Regions from separate parts of the Embleya sp. NPDC020886 genome, predicted to be linked through region 4. Evidence: riboswitches for the same ligand, from Rfam matches in the RefSeq annotation. Region 4 holds a riboswitch; each other region holds the start of a gene.
What was found. Region 4 has a riboswitch for cobalamin ahead of ACH4U8_RS11105 (CoA-acylating methylmalonate-semialdehyde dehydrogenase). Riboswitches for the same ligand answer to the same signal wherever they lie in the genome.
Positions count from the first base shown of each region.

Region 1: linked by a shared signal. The riboswitch ahead of metE (5-methyltetrahydropteroyltriglutamate--homocysteine S-methyltransferase) and the one ahead of ACH4U8_RS11105 (CoA-acylating methylmalonate-semialdehyde dehydrogenase) in region 4 are both predicted to bind cobalamin.
Region 2: linked by a shared signal. The riboswitch ahead of ACH4U8_RS16205 (ABC transporter substrate-binding protein) and the one ahead of ACH4U8_RS11105 (CoA-acylating methylmalonate-semialdehyde dehydrogenase) in region 4 are both predicted to bind cobalamin.
Region 3: linked by a shared signal. The riboswitch ahead of ACH4U8_RS16375 (energy-coupling factor ABC transporter permease) and the one ahead of ACH4U8_RS11105 (CoA-acylating methylmalonate-semialdehyde dehydrogenase) in region 4 are both predicted to bind cobalamin.

Region 1 is NZ_JBIRRX010000005.1:444,252-449,470, reverse strand. Features, by position in the region: gene metE (5-methyltetrahydropteroyltriglutamate--homocysteine S-methyltransferase) at 1-2,029, opposite strand, end outside; cobalamin riboswitch at 2,205-2,370, opposite strand; gene ACH4U8_RS21080 (LacI family DNA-binding transcriptional regulator) at 3,232-4,233, opposite strand; gene ACH4U8_RS21075 (amidase) at 4,424-5,219, shown strand, end outside.
Region 2 is NZ_JBIRRX010000004.1:253,662-258,880, forward strand. Features, by position in the region: gene ACH4U8_RS16190 (hypothetical protein) at 1-268, opposite strand, end outside; gene ACH4U8_RS16195 (ABC transporter ATP-binding protein) at 359-1,132, opposite strand; gene ACH4U8_RS16200 (FecCD family ABC transporter permease) at 1,129-2,283, opposite strand; gene ACH4U8_RS16205 (ABC transporter substrate-binding protein) at 2,280-3,269, opposite strand; cobalamin riboswitch at 3,425-3,664, opposite strand; gene ACH4U8_RS16210 (DeoR/GlpR family DNA-binding transcription regulator) at 3,750-4,553, opposite strand; gene galT (galactose-1-phosphate uridylyltransferase) at 4,726-5,219, shown strand, end outside.
Region 3 is NZ_JBIRRX010000004.1:294,108-299,326, reverse strand. Features, by position in the region: gene ACH4U8_RS16390 (hypothetical protein) at 1-94, opposite strand, end outside; gene ACH4U8_RS16385 (class II aldolase/adducin family protein) at 902-1,750, shown strand; gene ACH4U8_RS16380 (RDD family protein) at 1,910-2,455, shown strand; cobalamin riboswitch at 2,642-2,852, shown strand; gene ACH4U8_RS16375 (energy-coupling factor ABC transporter permease) at 2,880-3,593, shown strand; gene ACH4U8_RS16370 (energy-coupling factor ABC transporter substrate-binding protein) at 3,590-3,958, shown strand; gene cbiQ (cobalt ECF transporter T component CbiQ) at 3,963-4,706, shown strand; gene ACH4U8_RS16360 (energy-coupling factor ABC transporter ATP-binding protein) at 4,703-5,219, shown strand, end outside.
Region 4 is NZ_JBIRRX010000003.1:16,253-21,471, reverse strand. Features, by position in the region: gene ACH4U8_RS11125 (serine hydrolase domain-containing protein) at 1-81, opposite strand, end outside; gene ACH4U8_RS11120 (epoxide hydrolase family protein) at 201-1,376, shown strand; gene ACH4U8_RS11115 (hypothetical protein) at 1,422-1,943, opposite strand; gene ACH4U8_RS11110 (pyridoxamine 5'-phosphate oxidase family protein) at 2,563-3,003, shown strand; cobalamin riboswitch at 3,023-3,193, shown strand; gene ACH4U8_RS11105 (CoA-acylating methylmalonate-semialdehyde dehydrogenase) at 3,393-4,892, shown strand; gene ACH4U8_RS11100 (acyl-CoA dehydrogenase family protein) at 4,897-5,219, shown strand, end outside.

The sequences.
Region 1 (5,219 bases), on a different contig from region 4:
TCACGTCGGCGTCGAGATCGTCGATGGCCTGCACGATGTCGCCGAACTCGGCGTAGCACATGTGCGTGTGGATCTGGGTCGCCGCGCGTACGCCCGACGTGCTCAGCCGAAACGCCTCGGTGGCCCAGGCCAGGTACGCGGCATGGTCCACGGCCCGCAGCGGCAACGTCTCGCGCAGGGCCGGCTCGTCCACCTGGATGACCGAACTCCCGGCCGCCTCCAGGTCGTCGACTTCGTCTCGAAGCGCGAGCGCGACCTGCCTGGCGGTTTCTCCCAGCGGCTGGTCGTCGCGAACGAACGACCACGCGAGCATGGTTACCGGTCCGGTCAGCATGCCCTTGACCGGGCGGTCGGACAACGACTGGGCGAACGAGGTCCAGCGCACGGTCATCGCTTCCGGGCGGGAGATGTCGCCGGCCAGGATCGGCGGGCGCACGTAGCGGGTGCCGTACGACTGGACCCAACCGTGTCGGGTGGCCACGTAGCCGGCGAGCTGTTCGGCGAAGTACTGGACCATGTCGTTGCGTTCGGCCTCGCCGTGCACCAGGACGTCGATGCCCGCCTTCTCCTGGAAGGCGACGACATCGCGGATCTCGGATTCGATGCGTTCCTCGTAACCGGCACTGTCGATGCGTCCCGCGCGCAGATCGGCGCGGGCGGTGCGCAGTTCGGCGGTCTGCGGGAAGGAGCCGATGGTGGTCGTGGGCAACAACGGCAGGCCCAGGTGGGCGCGTTGGGCCGCGGCTCGCTCGGGATAGGGCTTGCTGCGGCGCGCGTCCGTGTCGGTGACCGCGGCGGCGCGGGCGCGTACGGCGGGGTCGTGGGTGAGCGCGGAGGTCCTGCGGGCGGCCAGGTCGGCCCGGTTGGCGGCGAGGTGGGGCGCGATGGTGTCGGTGCCCCGGCCGAGGCCGCGCGTCAGGGTGACGATCTCGTCGGTCTTCTGCCGGGCGAAGGCGAGCCAGCGGGCGATCTGCGGGTCGACGTCGCGTTCGGCGTCGGCGTCCAGCGGCACGTGCAACAACGAGCAGGAGGCGGCGACGTCGACCCGGTCGGCCAGGCCCAGCAGTATGCCGAGCGTGGTCAGCGACTTGCCGAGATCGTTGATCCATACGTTGCGGCCGTCCACGACACCGGCGACCAGACGTTTCCCGGGCAGCCCGCCGACCGCGGCCAGCGCGTCGAGGTTGGCGGCGGCGGCCCCGGTGAAGTCCAGCGCCAGGCCCTCGATCGGCGCCCGGGCCAGGATCGGCAGCGCCTCGCCGAGGCGGTCGAAGTACGAGGCCACCAACAGCTTGGGCCGGTCGGTGCGGCCGCCGAGATCGCGGTAGACCCGCTTGGCGGCGTTCAGTTCGGCGAAGCTGCGGTCCTGGACCAGGGCGGGCTCGTCGAGCTGCACCCACTCGGCGCCGGCGGCACGCAGGTCGGCGAGCAGCCGGGCGTACACCGGCAACAGCCGGTCCAACAGGGTCAGCGGCTCGAAGTCGGCCGCGACCCCCGGCGCGGGCTTGGCAAGCAGGAGGTAGGTGAGCGGGCCCACCAACACCGGGCGGGCGGTCAGGCCGAGCGCGACGGCCTCCTCGAACTCGGCCACCTGTTTGGCGGAGTTCGCCTCGAAGACGGTGTCCGGCCCGAGTTCGGGCACGAGGTAGTGGTAGTTCGTGTCGAACCACTTGGTCATCTCGAGCGGCGCCACGTCCTGCGTGCCACGCGCCATCGCGAAGTAGCCGTCCAAGGCGTCGACTTCGACGGCGGCGCGGTGACGGGCCGGGATCGCACCCACGGCCACGCTGGTGTCGAGGACGTGGTCGTACAGCGAGAAGTCGCCGGTGGGTACCTCGTGGATGCCCGCCTGGGCGAGGCGTTCCCAGTTGGCGCGGCGCAGTTCGGCCGAGGCGTCCCGAAGCGCCTGCGCATCGATGCGGCCGGCCCAGTAGCCCTCGATGGCCTTCTTCAGCTCCCGATTCGGGCCCTGGCGGGGATAGCCGTACACGGTGGCACGGGCCGCCGCGGCTGCGGACTTGGTGGTCACGGAACTCTCCTTCGCGAGCCTGTCGACAAGATCCCGGGACGGATCGCAGGCACGAAGGGAATGGCAAACCACACGGGTCACGTCGGTGTACTCCCGCACGTGTCCCACCGGTTGTCCGCCGACCCGCCCACGAGGTCACCGAGATCACCGTGCGCATCGGCGGCGCACGGGCAGTGGCAGGTCTTCGGACTCGCGGGCACATCCGCCAAGGGCGGACACCTACTGGCCGTCGCTTCCCGGACCCGAGTCGGGTCCAGTGCTGTTTGACGGCGGTCGTTCCCACTCACCGCTGCGGGGCAGTCCCGGATTCACACCGGGTTCCCTCTTACGACGCGCCTACCCGGATGGCAGGGCGAACCGACTGCGTGCGACAGCTTAGCCGGCCGAGGGCGCCGCGGGGAGCCACCGCACGAGCCGGATGGGGCGACCACGCGCCGAAGACGCGGACAACGGCCGGCGACGCATCGGTGGGGCCGGTGTTCGCGATCCGGTGTCGTGTTCGTTCCGACCGCCGACCGGTGGGGAGGACCCGGCGCGGCGGTGACCCTTCGCCGCGGCGCCGAAGTGCCTGGGCCGGCCGGTTTCCACCACACGGGGAGCCCCACACTCGGGGCTCCCCGCCTGCGGCCGGCACCGGGGCCGGGTCAGGGGACGCACGGGGGAGGGGGAGTGGAGTGGTGAAGGAGGGGTTCAGCGGGAACGGGGTTCCGGCCGCGCCCCATACGGACTGCCGGGTGGCGAGCGGGTCGGGGGCGCCGCAGCCTTGAGCCGGTCCACTGTGTCCTCGAAGGTGGCCTCCTCGACGCCGGCCGCGGCCAGGGCGAGTGCGGACTGCATCGTGTTGGGCGGTTCGGGCGTCGTCGAGCTACCGGTGGCCGGGATGAACTTGCCGCCGCTGCCGTCGCCGGCGAACCGGGAGGCCGGCCGGCGGGCACCGTAATCGGCGGCCGTGGTGGGGACGTTGGTGGCGGGGTGGCGGGGTGGCGGGGTGGCGGGGTGCCGTGGGCTGTGAGCAACCAGGCCGTCATGACCAGGGCGAGCCCGGGGGCTGTCGCCGCAATGCGAGATTTGGCGCCAATACGTGAGATATCAAGGCAAGTCGTAGTGTGCGGGGAGTGACGCGACGCAGCACGTTCCGCAGTCGGCGCCTGCCGGCATCGGCCTTGGGCGGGAAGCACTCGAACGGGCGGCACGCGGTTGGTTCAGTGGCCACCCTGGGTCGAGGCCCGGGTGCGCAGTTTCCATGGGTGGAGGCGGACGGTGTCGGGTGGGGTGCGGTCGGCCAGAATGTCGCACAGGAGTTCGGCGCAGGCCTGCCCATAGTCGGCGGGGCGCAAGTCCACGGCGGTGATCGGCGGGTTGCCGGTGCGGGTGGCGGTGCCGTCGACGCAGGAGGCGACGAGCAGGTCCGCGCCGGGAGTTCGACCGAGGGCGCGGGCGCCGTGCAGGACGCCGGGAGCGGCTCCGTCGGGGCCGCACACCACCGCGTCGATGTCCGGTTCCGCGGTGAGCAGGTCCCTGGCGGCTTCGGCCGCCTGTGCGGGGGTCGCCGCGAACGGGACGGTGCGTACGGTGACCGGGACGCCGTGCGGCGTTCCCCACGCGTCGGCGCTCACTCGCAGGGTTTGGGCCCACGCCGAGTCGCCCCCCGGGGCGAGCAGCGCCGGTCGCCGCGCGCCGCGTTCGCGCAGGTGGTCCAGGACCGCGGCGAGCGAGGCGGCGTTGTCGCACACCACGGCACCGATCGGGGCGCGGCTGGGGCCGAGGTAGCGCTCGCCGGTGACGACCGGGACGCCCGCGTCGAGGAGTTTCGGGACGGCCGGGTCGGAGCCGTCGGGGTCGATGACGAGGAGACCGTCGACTCGGGAGGCGACCCGTCCGGAACTGCCCGTGGGCCCGCCGAGCAGGACGACGTCGAGCCCGTCGTGCTGGGCGCGCTCGACGGCTCCGAAGGCGAGGTCCAGGTAGTAGTCGAGCCGGGTCGCGGTCCGGGGGAGGTAGAGGCCGAGCGCCCCCGCGTCGGCGCGGCGCAGACGGCGGGCGGCGCTGTTGGGGCGGTAGCCGAGCGCGTCCGCCGTCTCGCGGACCCGGGCGCGGGTGGCCTCGGCCACGCGTCCGGAGCCTTGCAGGGCGTCCGAGGCGGTGCTCCGGGACACGCCGGCGGCGCGTGCCACGTCGATCAGGGTCACGATGCGGGCGTTCACAACCACGGAGTCTAGATGTCCGGCCCAGGGTTTGCCGGATCGATCCGGCAGCACCTAGGCTCGCCCTGTGCCGGATCGATCCGGCACGGACGTGGGATGCCGTTCGCCCGCCCGGGTTCGGGGCACGGCTTCGACCCCGCGTACCGGTTTACCGAGGCCGCCGAACCGAACCAGCCAGGAGGCACCCCGCATGACCCGCGGATTCGACGTCGTGGAGACCGGCATCGCCGACCTGCGGGTGGCGCTGGAGAAAGGCCAGACCACGGCGGTCGACCTGCTCGACGCCTATCTCGCGCGGATCGCGGCCTATGACCGGCCCGGCACCGCCACCGCGCTCAACGCGGTCGTCGTGACCAACCCGAACGCCCACGCCGACGCCGCGGCCTCCGACGCCCGCCGGGCGCGTGGCGAGAGCCTCGGCCCGCTGGACGGCATCCCGTACACGGCGAAGGACAGCTACCTCGCGAAGGGACTGACGGCGGCGGCCGGTTCGCCGGCGTTCGAACGCCTGGTCGCCCGGTGCGACGCGTTCGCCATCGAGCGACTGCGGGCCGCCGGGGCCGTGCTCATCGGGCTGACCAACATGCCGCCCATGGCCAACGGCGGCATGCAGCGCGGCGTGTACGGCCGCGCCGAAAGCCCCTACAACGCCGACTGGCTGACCAGCGCCTACGGCTCCGGATCGTCGAACGGATCGGGCACCGCGACGGCGGCGTCCTTCGGCGCGTTCGGCCTCGGGGAGGAGACCTGGTCGTCGGGCCGCGCCCCTGCCTCCAACAACGCGCTGTGCGCCTACACACCCAGCCGCGGCGTCATCTCGGTACGCGGCAACTGGCCGCTCGTACCGACCATGGACGTCGTGGTCCCGCACACCCGCACCATGGCCGACCTCCTCGAACTCCTCGACGTCGTCGTCGCCGACGACCCGCAGACCCGCGGCGACCTGTGGCGTTCCCAGCCGTGGATACCGCTGCCCGCGGCGTCCC
Region 2 (5,219 bases), on a different contig from region 4:
CCGCCGCGCGGCGACCGCCCGGTCGTACCAGCGCGATCAGGGCCGTCACGAAGCTGACCGCGAACAGGCCGAAGACCCAGGGGAGTCGGTCCTCGTACCAGTCACGGCACGCCTGGTTGGCGCAGGATTCGGTGGCGCCGCCGAATCCGATCAGCACGAACAGGTCGGTCATCGCAAGCACGACGAACGCGAACAGGCCGACGACGAACACCGCCGCACGGGCGAAGCCGTCGCCGTTGCCGGCCGGGCCGGGAGGCGTGTAGGTCATGCGGGTCACGCTAGGCGGCGGGTCCGACGCGGGCATCCGTACAAGTACTCACTTGCGCGTCCCATCGGCCGCCTCCCGGCGTTCGCAGCCCTACAACACCACCACCAACGGCGTCCCCGTCCGAGGATGCGTCCGGATCTCCGTCTCGATCCGGTAGACCCGCTCGATGGTGCGCGCCGTCAAGACCTCCGCCGGCGTGCCGCTCGCCACCGGTCGGCCGTCGGCCAGCAGGCAGACCCGATCGCAGAACATCGCCGCCAGGTTGAGGTCGTGCAGCGCCACCAGCACGCTCACGCCCAGTCGACGGACCAACCGCAACAACCCGAGCTGGTGGTGGATGTCGAGATGGTTGGTCGGCTCGTCCATCACCAACAACCCCGGCTGCTGCACCAACGCCCGTGCCACCAGCGCCCGTTGCCGTTCGCCGCCGGAGAGCGACGCGAACGCCCGCTCGGTCAGGCCGTCGAGTTCGAGCAATTCGACCGCCGCCGTCACGATCGCCCGGTCGCCCGCGTCGTCGGGGTCGAGCAGGCCCTTGTGCGCGGAGCGGCCCATCGCGACCACGTCCCGCACGGTCAGTGGGAAGTCGGTCGGCATGTCCTGGAGCACGGTGCCGATCCGCCGGGCGGCCCAGCGCGCCGAATGTGTCCATACGTCCTCGTCGTCCAGGAGCACCCGACCCGAGGTCGGTCGGTTCACCCGGTAGACGCTGCGCAGCAGGGTCGACTTGCCGCTGCCGTTGGGGCCGAGCAGGCCGAACACCTCGCCCGGTGCCACGGTCAACGACACCGCGTCCACCAGCTTTCGGCCGCCGACCGCGAAGCCGACCTCGTCCAGGACCAACCGCGCGGCGAGGCCGCTCATCGTGCCCCCGCTTCCCGGCGCGCGTCCCGGCGCAACAACCAGACGAAGAACGGCCCGCCGACCAGCGAGGTCACAATGCCCACCGGCAACTCCTGGGGAGCGAGCACCGTACGCGCCACCAGATCCGCGCAGATCGCGAACACCGCACCCAGCAGCGCGGCGACCGGCAACGCCCGCCGGTGATCGGCCCCGACCAGCAGCCGCACCACGTGCGGCAACATCAGGCCGACGAAGCCGATCACCCCGCTGACCGCCACCACGACCCCGGTGAGCACCGCCGCGAGCAGGAACATCCCCTGCCGGAACCGCTGGACGTCCAGACCCAGTGCGGCGGCGCTCTCCTCCCCGGCCAGCAGCAGGTTGAGGTTGCGCGCCTGGAGCAGCAGTACGACCAGGCCGATCGCGAGCGCCAGGGCCGGTACCAGCAGCAGCGTCCAGCGGGCCGAGCCGAACCCGCCCAGCGTCCAGAACAGCACCTGGGCGGCGAGTTGCGGATCCGGCGAGGTCAGGACGAGCAGGCTGGTCAGCGAGGACAACACGGCGCTGACCGCGACCCCGGCCAGGACCAGCCGCACGGCGGTGACCCGGCCACCGGAGCGGGCCACCGAGAACACCACGAGCAGGGTGATCAGCCCGCCGGCGAACGCGGCCGCGTTGAGGGTGAGCGCGCCGAGCGACAGGCCGCCGACCGAGGCCACGCCCCAGCGCATCACCAGCACCGCGCCGGTGGCCGCGCCGGAGGAGACACCGAGCACGTCCGGCCCGGCCAGCGGGTTGCGCACGATCGCCTGGATCACCATGCCCACCACCGCCAGCGTCGCGCCGACGACGGCCGCGAGCAGCACCCTGGGCAGCCGGGTGTCGGCGATGATCAGGTCGTGGGCGCGGCTCCAGGACGGTTGCACCCACGCGTCCCCGCCGATGCGATGCGCGAGGATGCGCCAGGTCTCCGACCACGGCACCGGCACCGAGCCCACCAGCAACCCGGCCGTCGCCGCCGCGAACAGCGCCACGAGCAGCACGCCGACCACCAGCGACAGCCGTACCCGGCCGCCCGGCACGTCGGCCGGCCGGCCCCGGTCCGGCGCCGCCGCGCCCTCCCCACGGAGCACCGCGATCCGGGCCGCCGTCGGGTCCCGATCGATCGTCATGACCGGTCGGGGTGGAGCTGCTTCGCGAGTTCCTCGACCGCGTCCACCGAGCGCGGCCCCGGCTGGGCGACGGACAGCGAGATCACCGGGAAGGCGTTCGCCCGCAGCGCGGGTACGTCGGCGAGCACCGGAGTGGCCCTGAGCGTGGTGATCTTGGCCTCCGCCGACGGCGTCACGTAGTCGTAGATCAGCACCACGTCCGGTTTGCGTTCGGCGACCTGCTCCCAGGAGACCTTGGTCCAGCGCTCGTTCAGGTCGGCGAACACGTTGCGGCCGCCGGCGCGGGTGATGATCTCGTTGAGCATCGAGTTGCCGCCGGTGGTCTGCGCCGCGTCGGCGCCGGAGTTGTACACGAAGACCTTGACCGGTGCGGCGCCCGCGAGCCGCGCGGTGACCGCGTCCAGCCGCCCGCGCAGTGCGGCGACGGAGCCTTCGGCGCGCTCGGACACGCCGAAGATGCCGCCGATGGAGCGCAGTTCGCCGTAGAGCTGTTCGAAGGTGACCGGTGCCTTGGCGCAGCCCTCGGGATTGAGGTGGGTCTTGATGTTCAGTTCGCCGAGTCGGGCGCGGGTGTGGCCGGACGACTCGGAGAAGCCGTCGGGGTAGCCCGAGTAGACGAAGTCGGGCGTGGCTTCGAGCAGTTTCTCCAGCGAGGGTTGCGCGTCGGCGAGCACCGGGATGCGCCCGTACGCCTCCCGGTATCTGTCGCCGATGGTGCGGCCCTTGAGGTACGCGGTGCCCACCATCTTGTCGGCCAGGCCCAGTTCGAGCATCAGCTCGGTGGCGTTGGAGGTGAGCGTGGCGGCGCGCTGCGGCGGCCGGTCGTAGGTCGTGCTCACACCGCAGTTGTCGGTGTCGGTGTACGGCTTGTACGCGGTGGGTGCGGGGGCGCTCGCCTTCTTGTCCTGCACCGCCCCGCCGCACGCGGTCGCGAACAGTGCGAGCGCGGCGACCGCCGCGGCCCACGAGTGTCGGCTGCGGCCCATCGGTGTCCGCGTTCGTATCGGCGTCGGCATCGTCGAAGCTCTCCCTTGCGAGTCCTCGTCGGGGGAACTCGGGAGGGAGGGAGCGCGGCGGCGGACACCGCTCGGCGCCGTCGTCCGACGAACCCGCCCGCGAGGTCCCGGAAGTCCGCGTGCGCGAGGCGAACGCGGGCGACGGCAGGTCTTCGGACTCGTGGGCGGGTTCCGCGGGCCACGGGTGTGTGACCGGGTCGTCCTACCGGTCGCCGCTTCCCGGATCCCGTTTCACCGGGCCCAGTGCTGATGGCGACTTTCGTTCCCACTTACCGCTGCGGGGCAGTTCCGGATTCGCACCGGATTCCCTCTTGCGACACCCGGAATCGGTCGAAGCCGGGTGAACCGTTCGCAAGGGCAGCCTAACCACGGGCGCCGCGGCGGCCGAGCGAGGGTGCTTTTTCGGCTGCCGCTCGGGCGACTTCGGCTGCCGCCCGACGACTTCGGCCGCTACTGGGCGACCAGGATCTCCAACCCGGCGTCGCGCAGCGCGTCGAGCGTGTCCCGGTCGGCCGGGCCGCTGGTGATCAGCAGGTCGATGTCCGCCAGCGGGCACACCTCGGCGAGTTCGATCCGGCCCAGCTTCGAGCCGTCGGCGACCACGACCCGACGCCCGGCGGCCCGCAACATCGCCCGCTTGGCCTCGGCCTCGGGCAGGTTCACGTTGGTGATGCCACCCGTGGGGTGCACGCCGTTGCAGCCGAGGAAGACCGTGTCCGCGTGGATGCGCTCCAGGATGTGGTCACCGAGCGGATTGATCAGCGAGTGCTGCAACGGACGCAGCGTGCCGCCGGTGACCACGACGGAGAACCGGGGGATGGCCCGCTCCAGCTCCAGCGCGATGGTCAGCCCGTTGGTGAACACCACGAGGTCGCGCAGGTCGCCGCGGTCCACCAGGGCGCGGGCCACGAACGTGGTGGTGGTGCCCACGTCCAGGACCACGCTCTCGGACGGCGACACCAGCGCCGCGGCGGCCCGCCCGATCAGCGTCTTCGCGGGCGACGCCGAGGTCAGCGCCTCCTCGAAGGACGGCTCGACCCGGGGATCGCGGCCGGTGAACATCGCACCGCCGCGGACCCGGCGCAGCCGGCCCTGGCGCTCCAACACCTCCAGGTCGGCCCGGACCGTCACCCGCGAGATGCCGAACGCCTCGGCCAGGTCGGTGACCTTGGCGAAGCCGCGGTCCGCGATCGTCGCGGCCATCCGGGCGCGGCGGCCCTCGGCGGGCAGACCGTCGGTGTCGTCGTCAGGCATGGGCAGCATCTTGCGGACACCTTCCGAAACTTGTCAAACCGCAGCCGGGGCCGCCGATATGACGATGCGATTCGACGGGATTGGCAGGCATCTCGGGGTCTCAGGACTTTCCCAGAGTCTTCTCATCGCTTTCTCATTGACAAGTTTTGGAAAGCTTCGCAAAATTGGAGACATGAAGAAGACTCAGGCCGTCATGGCCGACGGTCGCGAGATCGTCTACTACGACACGCGGGACGACGCGGTCCGCACCGCCGTCGACCCGCGAGATCTCGCGCCCGTGGTGAGCGGGTCCGAGATGCGCTACGACCGACTGCTCGACGAATGGGTCGTGGTCGCCTCGCATCGGCAGACCCGGACCCACCTGCCCGCCGCCGACGCGTGCCCGCTGTGTCCGTCCACGCCCGAGCGGGCCACCGAGGTCGCCGAGGCCGACTACGAGGTGGTCGTCTTCGAGAACCGCTTCCCGTCGATGTCCGGCTCGTCGGTGTCCGGGCCCGGCGCGGCCGACCGGCCCGAACCCGGCTGGGACCGCGACCCGTTCCCGCGCCGGCCGTCCGGCGGACGGTGCGAGGTGGTGTGCTTCACCCCCGAACACGACGCGTCCTTCAAGGATCTCACCCCCGAGCGCGCGCGCCTGGTGCTGGACGCCTGGACCGATCGCACCGC
Region 3 (5,219 bases), on a different contig from region 4:
CCAGCGCCATTCCGCTGGTGTAGTCGACCAGGGCCACTCCCACGGCGCCCTCGATCGTCATTGCTTCCTTGAGGGCCGTTTCCATATTGGCCATGATTGCCTCCGGGGCGATCGGCGGTGCGGCTTTCCGGTGGACTCCGACGGGCTCGTCCTCGGGCGGTGCGTCACCCGGGGTCGGCACGGCGACCGGGACCGAATCGATCGGTTCGGCGGCGCCCGCCGCAGGGGTGTCGACCTCGACTGCTTCGCTGACGTTCGTCTCGGTCACCGCGCCCCGCTCGGTGTCGGACCCGACCGGCGGGTCGCCTGATCTGCGTCGGGACGGCCTGGACCGCCTCGGGGGTTGTGCCATCTCCGGCCGGCTCCTCGCCATCGGGCTCCGCGCCGGCGACCCCGGCGCGAGCGACCCTCGCCGGCCCGAGTCGCCCCGGAACCGGTCCGTCCCGGCCCGGGACACCGCCGGATCGGCGCGCCCGAGGCCGGACACCGAGGGCGCCCGGGCGCCGATACCGACGACCTCCGTCGAATTCCCGCCGCCACCGCTCACGTCACGCGCCCCTTCCCCCTGGTGTGCGCCGGTCGAGTTGCCGTATGCCCGCCCGAGTTGCCCGCGCGCCCGCATTTTGCCGCGCGTGCTCGGATTTCGCGGGGCGGATCCGGTAATTCGAGTTCGACCGCTTCGAACTCGACGTCCCGGACTCGCTGAACGGCAGCGTAGAAGCAGCCCGAAGCGGACTGCGGGCAATATTCGCTTAATTCCCGGAAACCCGACCCGAACGACGACGGGGCGCTAAACTCCCCGGCTTCGCACGAACGAACGCCCGCCGAGGGCTGTCCCCGGATGTGACTCGCCGGTAGCGTCGGCCGAAGTCCCGCGCGCGCCGAGTCCGAGGAGATGGACATGTCCGACACCGATGCCCAGCAGGCCCAGGACGTGCAGGCCCAGGCCCCGCCGCAACCGGTGTCGCCCGCGGACCTGACCTTCGCGCTGCCGCCCACGTTCGACACCGTCGAGCGGGAGCGCCGGCACCGCAAGGAGCGATTGACCGCGGCCCTGCGGCTGTTCGGCCGATTCGGCTTCGAGGAGGGCGTGGCCGGGCACATCACGGCGCGCGACCCGGAGTTCACCGACCACTTCTGGGTCAACCCGTTCGGGATGTCGTTCAAGCACATCACCGTGGACGACCTGATCCTGGTCAACCACGACGGGCAGGTCGTCGAGGGCCGATTCCACGTCAACCAGGCCGCGTTCGCGATCCACTCGCAGATCCACGCGGCCCGCCCGGACGTGGTCGCGGCGGCGCACAGCCACTCCGTGCACGGGCGGGCGATCTCCGCGCTCGGCGTCCGGCTCGAACCGATCACCCAGGACGTGTGTCCCTTCTACGAGGACCACGAGGTGTTCGACGACTACGCGGGCGTCGTGCTCGACGCCGAGGAGGGGCGCCGGATCGCCAAGACGCTCGGCCCGCGCAAGGCGCTGATCCTGCGCAATCACGGCCTGCTCACGGTCGGGCAGTCGGTCGACGCCGCGGCGTGGTGGTTCATCACCATGGAGCGCTCCTGCCAGGTGCAACTGCTCGCCCGGGCGGCCGGCGAGCTCAAGCCGATCTCACCGGAGAACGCGCGGCTGACCCGCGAGCAACTGGGCAACGACACGGTGGCCTGGATCAACTACAAGCCGCTCTACGACGTGATCAGCCGCTCCGAGCCGGACCTGTTCGGGGCTCAGGGGCCGATGACGCTCTGATCGCCGCGGTCACCGGATCGCGACGTTCCCACGCTCGCGGTGACCGCTCGATCACCCGCTGCCGCCCGGTCGGCACCCGTGTGCGCCGACCGGGCGCAATCTCGGCGATATCCGGTCGCGGCGGGAGTCAACCCGCCCGGTTGCGGAAAGTACAAAGGCATGTACGAACGGAGCCTTCCGCAGCACTTCGCGCGTTCGGCGCGCCCCGCCCGGTCGGGTGCCCGAGTGTGGCTGCCCGAGGTCGAGAGCCGGCTCGATCCGTTGGTGTTGTGGCGTCGATTCGGCCAGTTCCTGGTGGACGTGGTGGCGTCGGCGCTGTTGCCCGGAGCCGCGATGTTCCTGTTCGTCCTGCTGCCCACGCACCCCGACGGTTCGATCCGCAGCGGTCCGCTGACCGCGACGATCACCGCCGGCGTGGTCGTGGTCGCGGTCGCGATCCTGTTCTGGTACTGGGTGCTGCGACCCGCCGAGCACGACGGGCGCACCTGGGGCATGCAGGTGTTCGGCATCCGCGTCGTGGACGTCTCCGGGGGACGCGCCGGCCGACGCCAACTCGGGACCCGTTGGCTGCTGTTGCTCGTCGACGCCTTCGCGCTCGGGGCGATCGGGCTGACCGCGGTGCTCACCAGCGAGCGGCGCCAGCGGGTCGGCGACCGGGTGGCGGGCACCCTGGTGGTCCGCGGTCGCGGACCCGGCCTGGACTGAGCGGCCCGCGCGGTGTCGGGCCGCGGGTCGGTGCCACCCGCCGCCCTCCCCCGTCGCGCCCGCGAACGGCCCGTCACCGCACCTCGACGGCGTGCCGGAATGCGGCTATTGCTCGACCGCTCCGCCCCTCTTGTGGCCTTGCGCACGGTTTGCAAATGCCACCTTGTCGCCATGTCCATCCGACCACTAGTGTCGGCTCGCCGTGGTGTTCGGGAAGCCGGTTCGATGCCGGCGCGGCCCTCGCCACTGTGATCGGGAAGTTCTCCTCCATCCCCGCGGAAACGTTGAGTCGTCGCCTCGGGGAAGCCACTGGGACCGCTTGCGCGGCCCCGGGAAGGCGGAGACGTGAACGTACGACCCGTCAGCCAGGAGACCGGCCACGGCGATCGTCCGTCCACGAGGTGTTGGAGAGGGACCCTTCCTCATGCATATCGCCGAGGGCTATCTGCCCTGGGAACACGCCGTCGCCTGGGGCGTCGCGTCGACCCCGTTCGTCGTACACGGCGCCCGCGCGCTCACCCGCGAGGTGCGCGACCGCCCCGAGAACACCCTGCTGCTGGGCGCTTCGGGCGCCTTCTCGTTCGTCCTGTCCGCGCTGAAGATCCCTTCGGTCACCGGGAGTTGCTCGCATCCCACCGGCACCGGGCTGGGCGCCATCCTGTTTCGACCACCGATCGTGGCCGTGCTGGGCACGATCACCCTGCTCTTCCAGGCGCTGTTGCTGGCGCACGGCGGGCTGACCACGCTCGGCGCGAACGTGTTCTCGATGGCCATCGTCGGCCCGTGGGCCGGCTACGGCGCCTATCGGCTGGCCCGCTCGCTGCTCGATCGACGCGGCGGCACCATGCCGCTGGATGTCGCGGTGTTCCTGGGCGCGTTCGTCGCCGACCTGAGCACCTACTGCGTCACCAGCGTGCAGCTCGCGCTGGCCTTCCCCGACCCCGACAGCGGATTCGCCGGTGCCCTGGCCAAGTTCGGCGGCATCTTCTCGCTCACCCAGATCCCGCTGGCGATCAGCGAGGGTCTGCTGACCGTGCTGGTCGTACGCCTGCTGCGGCAGTCCAGTCGCGGCGACCTCATCCGCCTCGGCGTGCTCACGGACGCGCGGGTCGCCCGCGAGGAGGAGAAGAGCAAGTGAAGCGCTCGACGAAGATCAACCTGCTGATCGTGCTGGCCGTGGTGCTGCTCGCGGCGCTGCCCGTGGTGTTCGGGATGGGCGACCACAAGGACGAGCCGTTCACCGGCGCCGACTCCCAGGCGGAGACCGCGATCACCGAGAACGACCCGGACTACAAACCGTGGTTCAGCCCGCTGTACGAACCGCCGTCCGGCGAGATCGAGTCCGGTCTGTTCGCGTTGCAGGCCGCCCTCGGCGCGGGCGTGGTCGGTTACATGTTCGGCGTCAAGCGCACCCGGCGCCGACTCGCGCCGGAGGCGGCGGATACGCCCGACGAGCCGGCGGACACCACCGGCGAGGCACCGGTATCGGTCCCGGGTCGCTGATTCCGTGTTGCCGATCGACGCGGCGGCGCACGCGAGTTCGTGGCGCCGCCGCCATCCGGCCGACAAGGCCGTGCTCTCCTTCGGACTGCTCGGATGCGCGGTGGCGCTGCCGCCGTGGCCCGGCGCGGTGCTGGTCGCCGCGACCGTGCTGGTGATCGCGTTCGGGTTCGCGAAGGTGCCCGCCCGGCGACTGTGGCGGGCCGCCCGGGCACCGCTGGGCTTCGCCGCGACCGGCGCCCTGACGCTGCTCGTGACCATCGGCGCGGACGGCGTCGGCTGGGCCGAGGACGGGCCGCGGCGCGCGGCCGAGTTGCTGGTCCGCTCCGGTGCCGCCGGCCTGGCGATGTTGCTGTTCGCGTTCACCACGCCGCTGTCGGACGTGTTGCCCAGACTGACCCGGGTGGGTGTCCCGGCCGCCGTGGTGGACGTCGCGGCGGTGATGTACCGGATGTTGTTCCTGCTCTACGACACGACCGCGCGGATCAACCAGGCGCAGGCCGGCCGGCTGGGCCACCGCACCCGGCGGGCCCGCTGGCGGTCGGTGGCCGGGCTCGGCTCGGCGGTGTTCGTGCACGCGTTCGCCCGCGCCCAGCGGCTGGAGGCGGGCCTGGCCGGGCGCGGCTACGACGGGCGGCTGCGGGTGCTGGTGGACGAGGTACCGATCTCGCGCGCCTTCGTGGCGGGCTCCCTGACCCTGGTGGCGGCGGTCGTCGCCGCCACCCTTCTCCTGGTATCGGTGGTGCCGTGATTCCGTTGCGTGTACGAGAGATCGGCTATGCCTACCAGGACGGGCCGCCGGTGTTGAGCGACCTGTCCCTGACCGTTTCGGCCGGGCGGGCGCTGGCCCTGCTCGGGCCGAACGGCAGCGGGAAGACCACGCTGCTGCGGCTGTTGACCGGCGGTCTGGTGCCGGACTCGGGGCGGGTCGAGCTGCACGGGGTGCCGATTCGGCACGACCGCAAGGGGCTCACCGCGCTGCGCCGCGTCGTGCAGTTGGTCGTCCAGGATCCCGACGACCAGTTGTTCTCCGCGTCGGTGGCCCAGGACGTCTCGTTCGGGCCGCTCAACCTGGGGCTGGACCCGGCCGAGGTGCGCTCGCGGGTGGCCGAGGCGCTGGCCGCGCTCGGGATCACCGCGCTGGCCGAACGGCCGGTGCACCTGCTGTCCTTCGGCCAGCGCAAGCGGGCCGCCATCGCCGGGGCGATCGCGATGCGGCCCGAGGTGCTGGTGTTGGACGAGCCGACCGCGGGCCTGGACCCGG
Region 4 (5,219 bases):
TCGGGCCCGGCGCCGGGCCGGCCCGGTGCGGCGCGGACGTTGTTTCGGGATCCGGGGCGGACGCGACAGTCGGATGCGCACGTGGGGTCCGTTTCGTTCGAGAGCGTGGGCCCCCAGACATACCCGGCACACCGGCGGCGCGGCCGATGTTGCGCCACCGGTGGGCGTGTTCACGCTCGGGCCCGGTTAGCATGCGTTCCATGTCGGATGCCCTGCCTCGCCCCGAGCCTTTCGTCTCGCAGACCGCGCCCGCGGCGTCGGAGGACCTGCGGTCGCGGTTGCGCGCGACGCGCCTGCCGGATACGCCCGAGGAGGCCGGGTGGGCGCTCGGGACCGATCTCGACTACCTGCGCGAGCTCCTCGCCTACTGGGCGGACGGCTTCGACTGGCCCGCGCAGGAGGCGGCGCTCGCCCGGTTGCCCCGCTTCCGGGTGCCGCTCGGCGGCCTTCGGACCCACTTCGTGCATGCCCGGGCGGTCGCGCCGACCGGGCCGGTGTTGCCGTTGGTGCTCGGCCACGGCTGGCCGGACTCGTTCTGGCGCTACACGAAGGTGATCCCGCTCCTCACCGATCCCGGCGCGCACGGCGCCGATCCCGCCGACGCGTTCGACGTGGTGGTGCCGGACATGCCGGGCTTCGGATACTCCGACCGCCCCACCGGCGCGGCACTCGACACGATCGCCGTCGCCGGCCTGTGGGCCGAACTCATGGACATCCTGGGCTATCCGCGCTTCGGCGCGGCCGGCGGCGACCTGGGCAGCCACGTGAGCCGCTACCTCGCGCTCGACCACCCCGACCGGGTCGTGGCCGTCCACCGTACGGACGCGGGCCTGCCCTTGTTCACCGGTGACCCGGCGGACCTGGCGCCCGAGGAACGCGCCTGGCTCGACGAGGCGATCGCCTGGGGCGGCACCGAGGGCGCCTACGCCGCGATGCACCGCACCAAGCCGCAGACCGCCGCCGTCGGACTCAACGACTCGCCGGCCGGGCTCGCCGCGTGGATCGTCGAGAAGCTCCGGGGGTGGAGCGACTGCGCCGGCGAGGTGGAGCGGTCCTTCACCAAGGACGAGATCCTCACGAACCTCTCCCTGTACTGGTTCACCGAGACGATCGGCTCGTCGATGCGCATGTACCGGGCGAACGCCGCGATCCCGCTCGAGCAGCACGCCCGGCGGGTGGAAGTACCCTCCGGATTCTCGCTCTTCGCCGGTGACGTCGTGCGCCCGCCGCGGGCCTGGCTGGAGCGCATGACGAACGTCGTGCGAGTGACCGAGCCCCCGCGCGGCGGGCACTTCGCGGCGTTCGAGGAGCCCGAGCTGTACGCGGAGGAGCTGCGCGCGTTCTTCCGGCCCTATCGGGCGGCGCTGTCGCGGTAGCCCCGGGCCGGTGTTGCGGTGTCGATGGTGCGCGCCGGGCGGTGTTCAGTGGTGGGCCGTGACGATCGCGCGCTCGCGCGGGCCGGTCCGGGGGTGCAGGTAGCCGATCGTGGCGGCGGTCACGTCCCGGAAGCCGACCAGTTCGGCTTCGTCGGCCAGCGCGAGGGCGGCGAGCCAGGACAGGCCGGGGACCTTCCCGAGGGCCCGGCCGGCCCGGGGCGGATCGTCGGCCACCACCAGGCCGCCGGTGCCGGCCGACGACCAGGCGCGGACCCGTTCCAGGATCGAACGCAGGCCCCGGGTCGGGTGGTTCGGCCGGCAGCCGAGGCCGTCGGCGTAGACGACGATCCGGGCACCGCTCGGCAACGTCCGGTCCAAAACGTCCGCACGCACGACGTCGACGCCTTGGCCGCGGGCCGGGTCGACGGCCTCCGGTGGCACGTCCACGGCGAGCACCCGGTGTCCGGCGCGCGCCAGTTCGGCTTCGACCGGCCCGGTGCCGCGGCCCAGGCTCAGCAGTACCGGGTCGGGGCCTCGGTCCAGTAGGCGGGCCAGCTGGGCGACCATCCAGATCCGGTATTCGGGGTCGTAGGTCGCGGGCGTGCGTAAATCCCCCGCGCGAACGCCGTGTCCACGCTTCGGCCGGCGGCCGGGGCGGCCGCCGGGGGCCGCGCTGCAGCCAACGCGCGGCGATTCGAGGTCGGTCATCGTTTCCTCGTATTCCTGGCAGGCGTCCGGCAGCCGCACGGCGGCCGGACGGGTGGATCAAGTGGGTGGGCCCGGGGGCGGCGGCGGGCGGGGCGCCCGGTGTCGCGTGTGCATCCGTGCCCGGCCGCTCGGCCGCCGACGCGCGCATCGGACGGAGCACGGAAGCACCGGCAGGGCGCACTCCCCCGAAGCGCACGCCCTGCGACCTCGACGTCCCGCGGGGACCGCTGCTCCCCGATCCCCCGCCGGCCGAGGACCTTCGCCGAACCCGACCGGGCCCAACGGCCCTGCTCGACCGCACGGACCGGGAGCAGAGTCGGGGGTGCGGCCGACCCACCGGGTCGGCCCGCACGGAGAGCGCGGTCGAGCCCGGCCGTATTTGCTTCGTGCGCAGCCGAGGTCGGCCCGGCCGCCGCACCCATCGCCCGGGGAAGCGGCCGGACCGGCCCCCGGTCGGGGGCGGGCCAAAGGGTTGGAAATGAGCGAAGACGCCGTGCTGAAACGTCCCCTCGGTCGCCATGAGGCGTTGCGGTTGATGGCCAACGCCCGACTGGGACGCGTCGTGGTGAGCGAGGGCGCGCTGCCGGCCGTGCACCTGGTGGCGTTCGCCGTCGATCGCGAGTGTGTGGTGTTCCGGGCCCCGCTCGACTCCTCGCTCGCGAAGGCCGCGCACGACGCGGTGGTCGCGTTCCAGGCCGACCACGTCGACCGGGCCACCCGCACCGGCTGGACGGGCACCGTGACCGGACACGCCTCCCGGGTCGGCGATCCGCACGTCGTCGCCCACCTGGATCGTCTGCTGCCCGACCTCGACGGCCTCGGCGAGGATCAGGTGTGGATCCGGGTCACCTCGGAACTCGTCACCGGACTCGCCCTCGAACGCCGGCCGTCGGGTCACAGCCGGCACTGGACTTACTAGGACGTCCGACTATATCGTCTTCAACTACAAGGTCCGCGGTGCAGGGAAGTCGGTGTGAATCCGGCATGGTCCCGCCACTGTGACCGGGGAGTGCGCTGCCGCAGCACCAAGCCACTGGCGAAGGCCGGGAAGGCGGGCATCGTGCGTCGATCCGGAAGTCAGGATACCGGCCGCGGGTATATCCGTGTTGTCCACGAGGATGGAGCAAACACGCATGACACCGGTCCGCGCCCTCGCCCCGGATGATCCTGCGAACGTCGAACCCACCAGGTTTTCCTGACCACTTCGACGTCGACCCGCACCGGGCAACCACGCGCACCCGCGCCGACGTTGCGCACCCGGGTCGTGCCCCGACCTCCGGATCGCACCCGACGAGAGACAGGTCGTTCATGGTCCGCGAACTTTCCCATTTCATCGGCGGCAAGCACGTCCCCGGCGCATCCGGCGCGTTCGGCGACGTGTACGACCCCAACACCGGTCGAGTACAGGCACGCGTTCCGCTCGCGGATCGCGCCGACACCCTGGCCGCCATCGCCGACGCCGAGCAGGCCCAACCCGCGTGGGCCGCCTGGAACCCGCAGCGGCGCGCCCGAGTCCTGGCCCGCTTCCTGCAACTGGTCGAACCCGAACGCGAGTCGCTGGCCCGGCTGCTGTCGGCCGAGCACGGCAAGACCATCGCCGACGCCCACGGCGACCTGCAACGCGGCCTGGAGGTCGTGGAGTTCGCCACCGGCATCCCGCACCTGCTCAAGGGCGAGTTCACCGACAACGCGGGCTCCGGCATCGATGTGCACTCGATGCGCCAACCCCTCGGCGTGGTCGCCGGCATCACCCCGTTCAACTTCCCGGCGATGATCCCGCTGTGGAAGATCGCGCCGGCCATCGCCTGCGGCAACGCGTTCGTGCTCAAGCCCTCGGAGCGCGACCCCTCGGTGCCACTGCGCCTGGCCGAACTCTTCGTCGAGGCGGGCCTGCCGCCCGGCGTGCTGAACGTGGTCCACGGCGGCAAGGAGAGCGTCGACACACTCCTGACCGACCCGCGCGTACAGGCCCTGGGCTTCGTCGGCTCGACCGCGATCGCCGAGTACGTCTACACCTCCGCCACCGCGAACGGCAAGCGCGCCCAGTGCTTCGGCGGCGCCAAGAACCACCTGATCGTGATGCCGGACGCGGACCTCGACCAGGTCGTCGAGGCGCTGATCGGTGCCGGCTACGGCTCCGCCGGGGAACGCTGCATGGCCATCTCCGTGGCGGTTCCGGTCGGCGCGGAGACCGCCGACGCGCTGGTGGAAAAGCTCGTCGCCCGGATCGCCACGCTGCGCGTGGGCCCCTCGCACGACCCGGACGCCGACTTCGGCCCGCTGGTCGGCCGGGACGCGCTCGATCGGGTGCACGGCTACCTGGACATCGGCGTCGCCGAGGGCGCCAAGCTGCTCGTGGACGGCCGCGACGTGCGCGTACCCGGCCACGAGGACGGCTACTTCGTCGGCGCGTCGCTGTTCGACCACGTGACGACCTCGATGCGGGTGTACCGCGAGGAGATCTTCGGCCCGGTGTTGTCCGTGGTCCGCGCGGCCTCCTACGAAGACGCGCTGCGGCTGCCGAGCGAGCACGAGTACGGCAACGGCGTGGCCATCTTCACCCGGGACGGCGACACCGCCCGCGACTTCGGCCGCCGGGTGAACACCGGCATGGTCGGCGTCAACGTGCCCATCCCGGTGCCGGTGGCCTATCACACCTTCGGTGGCTGGAAACGATCCGGATTCGGCGACCTCAACCAGCACGGGCCCGACTCGATCCGCTTCTACACCCGGACCAAGACGATCACCTCGCGCTGGCCCTCGACCGCGCGCGAGAGCGCGAACTTCGACATCCCCACGATGGACTGACCCGGTGACCACGCTCACCGACGACCAGCTCGCGATCGTCGAAACCACCCGGGACTTCGCCCGCGAACACCTCGCCCCGAACGCGATCGAATGGGATCGCACCAGCCACTTCCCCGTCGACGTCCTGCGCAAGGGCGCCGACCTCGGCCTCGGCGGCATCACCGTCCGCGAGGACGCGGGCGGTTCGGGGCTCGATCGGCTCGACTCCGCGCTGATCCACGAGGCGCTGGCGGGCGGTTGCCCGACCATCGCCGCCTACTACTCGATCCACAACATGGTCGCCGCGACCATCGACCGGCACGGTACGCCGGAGCAGCGCGCCCGCTG